One region of the Streptomyces sp. NPDC054813 genome, then DNA from elsewhere that is predicted to be linked to it. Evidence: riboswitches for the same ligand, from Rfam matches in the RefSeq annotation. Region 1 holds a riboswitch; the other holds the start of a gene.
What was found. Region 1 has a riboswitch for glycine ahead of gcvT (glycine cleavage system aminomethyltransferase GcvT). Riboswitches for the same ligand answer to the same signal wherever they lie in the genome.
Positions count from the first base shown of each region.

Region 2: linked by a shared signal. The riboswitch ahead of gcvP (aminomethyl-transferring glycine dehydrogenase) and the one ahead of gcvT (glycine cleavage system aminomethyltransferase GcvT) in region 1 are both predicted to bind glycine.

Region 1 covers NZ_JBSHAF010000043.1:15,539-17,730, forward strand. The annotation lists gene gcvT (glycine cleavage system aminomethyltransferase GcvT) at 1-1,064, opposite strand, end outside; glycine riboswitch at 1,112-1,221, opposite strand; glycine riboswitch at 1,222-1,319, opposite strand; gene ACWGJB_RS47130 (AAA family ATPase) at 1,476-2,192, shown strand, end outside.
Region 2 covers NZ_JBSHAF010000016.1:228,694-230,885, reverse strand. The annotation lists gene ACWGJB_RS30240 (PRC-barrel domain-containing protein) at 250-630, opposite strand; glycine riboswitch at 745-839, shown strand; gene gcvP (aminomethyl-transferring glycine dehydrogenase) at 1,014-2,192, shown strand, end outside.

The DNA.
Region 1 (2,192 bases):
TCCACGCCGACACCCGCGGTGCCCGGCGCCGCGTGCGCCGCGTCGACGTACGCCATGGCGATCGGCCTGCCGAGCGTGGGGGAGGGGGCACCGGAGGTGACCTCGCCGATCACCGCGCCGCCGGCGACCACCGGGTATCCGGCGCGCGGCACCCGGCGGCCCTCGGCGACCAGGCCGACCAGCACCCGCGGCGGCTCGGCCGCGGCACGGTCGGCGGCCTCCCGGAGCGCCTCGCGCCCCACGAAGTCGCCGTCCTTCTCGAACTTCACCACCCGGCCGAGGCCGGCGTCGAAGGGGGTCAGCGAGGTGGTCAGCTCGTGCCCGTAGAGCGGCATGCCCGCCTCCAGGCGCAGGGTGTCCCGGCAGGACAGCCCGCAGGGCACCAGGCCCACCGGGGAACCCGCCTCGGTCAGCGCCTGCCACAGCTCCACCGCGTGCTCGGGCTTCACGAACAGCTCGAAGCCGTCCTCGCCGGTGTAGCCGGTGCGCGCGATCAGCGCCGGGACCCCGGCGACGGTGCCGGGCAGCCCGGCGTAGTACTTCAGGCCGTCGAGGTCGGCGTCGGTCAGCGACTTCAGGATCCCGGGCGACTCCGGTCCCTGGACGGCGATCAGCGCGTACGCGTCCCGGTCGTCCCGCACCTCGGCGTCGAACCCGGCGGCACGCTCCGTCAGTGCGTCGAGGACCACCTGGGCGTTCGAGGCGTTGGCCACGACCAGGTACTCGGTCTCGGCCAGCCGGTAGACGATCAGGTCGTCGAGGATGCCGCCGTCGGCCCGGCAGATCATGGTGTAGCGGGCGCGCCCGACGCCGACGGAGGCGATGTTGCCGACCAGGGCGTGGTTCAGCAGGTCGGCCGCCTGGGGGCCGGTCACGGCGATCTCGCCCATGTGGGAGAGGTCGAAGAGCCCGGCCCTGGTCCGCACGGCGACGTGCTCGTCGCGCTCGGATCCGTAGCGCAGGGGCATGTCCCAGCCGGCGAAGTCGGTCATGGTGGCGCCGAGCGAGCGATGCAGGGCATCGAGCGCGGTACGGCGGAGTCCAGCGGAATCGGAACTGCTCATCGGTCGGTCGTCTCCCAAAGATCCCAGGGCATGACAGGCGAGGTCTGTCCTCCCCATCTGTCATCGGAACCTGAGAGGTTCGCCCTGACCACATCGGTGGTCATGGCTTGCACCTTGGGTGGGGCCACCGACACGGCGACCCGCTTTTCAGATGTGCCTCGCCCGCGCGGTAACGGGGCCTGAGAGATTCAAGGGAGGGACTTGCTCCTTCGGCGCCCCAGCGAAGGCTGCTGAGGACTCTCCCGCGCGGATTCAAACGGCCGGTATGCAGTTGGCGGGCACATCATTGCATGCCGGGCGGAGCTTTGTAACAGGCCTGTGGCCGGAAGCGGACGGAACCGCGAGACACCGTGCATTACCTTCTCTTTACGGTAAGCGGGGAGAACCTTTCCTGAACCCCCAGGGAGGACGATCACGGTGACAAGGACCACGGCATACGCGACGACGGGTATCGCCCTGCCCGGGCAGCCGACGGCCCCGGCCCGTGAGCGGTGCGGGGAGCTCCCCCACGCTCGGCTGCGCTCGCGCGGGGGGAGCCCCATGGCACCGGTCGTCCGCGATCTGCGCGACCGCGCCGGCCGCAGCCCGAACGGCCTGCTCTTCGGCCCTCGTGACCTGGTCGTGGTCACCGGGCTGCCGGGCAGCGGCAAGTCCACCCTGATGCACCGCACCGTCCAGGGCATCCGGATCGACTCCCAGGACACCCGTGACCGCTGGGACGCCCGCCTGGCCCGCCTCCTGCCGTACGCCCTTTACCGTCCGCTGGTCCGCATCGCCCACTACGCCGGGCTGCGCCGCGCGCTGCGCACCGGCGAGGGCATGGTGGTGCACGACTGCGGTACCCAGGCCTGGGTGCGCGACTGGCTGGCCCGCGCTGCCCGCCGCCGCGGCGGCACCCTGCACCTGCTGCTCCTGGACGTCACGCCCGGCACGGCACTGGACGGGCAGCGCGAGCGCGGCCGGGGCGTCTCCCGGTACGCCTTCCTGCGCCACCGTCACGCCGCCGCTAGCCTGGTGCGGGCGGTGGAGAAGGGCGGGCTGCCCCAGGGCGTCGGCTCGGCGGTGCTCCTCGACCGGGACGCGGCGGACGTGCTGTGCCGGATCGCCTTCCGGGAAGCCGAGCGGGTC
Region 2 (2,192 bases), on a different contig from region 1:
CCCCAGGGCGGGGCGGGGCTGGGGTTTCGCTTGCCGGCGCTTGCAGGTGCCTCCCCCAGAGGGGGTACCCCCAGCGCCCACCCGTGCCGCCCTGCGGCACGATTGCCCGCAGCCACGTAGCTGCGTCGCCGACGTGAGTGCAGCGCCCCGTCAGGGGCGCGGGGCTGCACCGATCTGCGGCGCCGCCGCGGGGCGCGAGCAACCCCCACCGGCCCGCGGTCGAAGCGTGGGCGAACCCCGGCGGCGGCCCTACGCCCCCGTGTCCTCCGTTCCCGCCAGTTTCCCGAAGTGGTGGTCCGGGTGGTCGGGGGGTGGGGCGGTCGTGTCAAGGCCGTAGTGGTGGTAGAGCTGGAGTTCCTGCTCAGGGGAGAGGTGGCGGCCTACCCCGAAGTCGGGAGCGTCCTTGATCAGGGTGCGCTCGAAGGGGACCTGGAGGGTGCCCTCGACCAGCTCACTCGGCTCCAGGGGCACGAACGCGTCCCGGGAGAACAGGCCGGTGCGTATGGCCGCCCACTCCGGCACCCCGGTCGCGTCGTCGAGGTAGACCTCGTCGATCGTGCCGATCTTCGTGCCGTTGCGGTCGAACGCCTTGCGGCCGATCAGGTTGCGCGGATCGATGTCGGTCTGCACGGGCCCTCCACTTGGTCGCAACTCATCCGTAAGCACTACAAAAGAGCACATTGAAGGAGGCGGCCACTCGAAGACCCGTGCGTTGCCCTCGCTGGTAGGCTGGCAAGCGGCTGCTGACCCCGTGCGGGAGAGTCCTCCGGACAGACCGGAGGCGCCGAAGGAGCAAATCCTCCCCGGAATCTCTCAGGCTCACGTACCGCACGGACGAGGTCACTCTGGAAAGCAGGGCGGGCGTCGATGGCGTCCGCTCTCACCGACGGTGAAAGCCGGATCCTCTGGGCATCCGGCGAAGCTCTCAGGTTGAGATGACAGAGGGGGAGGCCGTCGGGGTGCCCGTGCCGGGGTACCCCTCGAAGGTCGCGTCAGACCAGGAGGCCTCCGCAATGACCGCCCAGCGTGTTCCGCTCTCCGAGCTAGAGCAGGGAATCCCCTTCGAGCAGCGCCATATCGGGCCCGACCACGAGGCCCGGGCCAAGATGCTCGCCCAGGTCGGGTACGGCTCGCTCGACGAGCTGACCGCCGCCGCCGTGCCGGACGTCATCAAGAACACCGACGCTCTGGAACTGCCGGGCGCGCGCACCGAGGCCGAGGTGCTGGCCGAGCTGCGGTCGCTGGCCGACCGGAACCAGGTGCTCGACTCGATGATCGGACTGGGCTACTACGGCACCTTCACGCCGCCCGTCATCCTGCGCAACGTGATGGAGAACCCCGCCTGGTACACGGCCTACACGCCGTACCAGCCGGAGATCTCCCAGGGACGGCTGGAAGCGCTGCTGAACTTCCAGACCGTGGTCGCCGACCTCACCGGACTGCCCACCTCCGGTGCCTCGCTGCTCGACGAGGGCACGGCCGCCGCCGAGGCCGTGGCCCTGTCGCTGCGCATGGGCAAGAACAAGAAGGGCGTCTTCGTCATCGACGCGGACGCCCTGCCGCAGACCGTCGCCGTGATCCGGACGCGGGCCGAACCGACCGGGGTCGAGGTCGTCGTCGCGGATCTGAGCGAGGGGATTCCGGCGGACCTCGCCGCGCGTGAGATCAACGGCGTGCTCGTCCAGTACCCCGGCGCCTCCGGCGCCGTACGCGACATCAGGCCGCTCGTCGAGCAGGCGCACGGGCTGGGCGCGCTGGTCACCGTCGCCGCCGACCTGCTTGCGCTGACCCTGCTGACCTCGCCGGGCGAACTGGGCGCCGACATCGCCGTCGGTACGACCCAGCGGTTCGGTGTGCCGATGGGCTTCGGCGGGCCGCACGCGGGCTACATGGCGGTGCGGGAGAAGTTCGCGCGCAGCCTGCCCGGCCGGCTCGTGGGCGTGTCCGTGGACGCCGACGGGCACAAGGCCTACCGGCTCGCGCTGCAGACGCGTGAACAGCACATCCGCCGGGAGAAGGCCACCAGCAACATCTGCACCGCGCAGGTGCTGCTCGCCGTGATGGCCGGCATGTACGCCGTCTACCACGGACCCGAGGGGCTACGGGCCATCGCCCGGCGGACCCACCGCTACGCCACGATCCTGGCCGCGGGGCTCAGGGCCGGCGGGGTCGAGGTCGTGCACGGCGCCTAC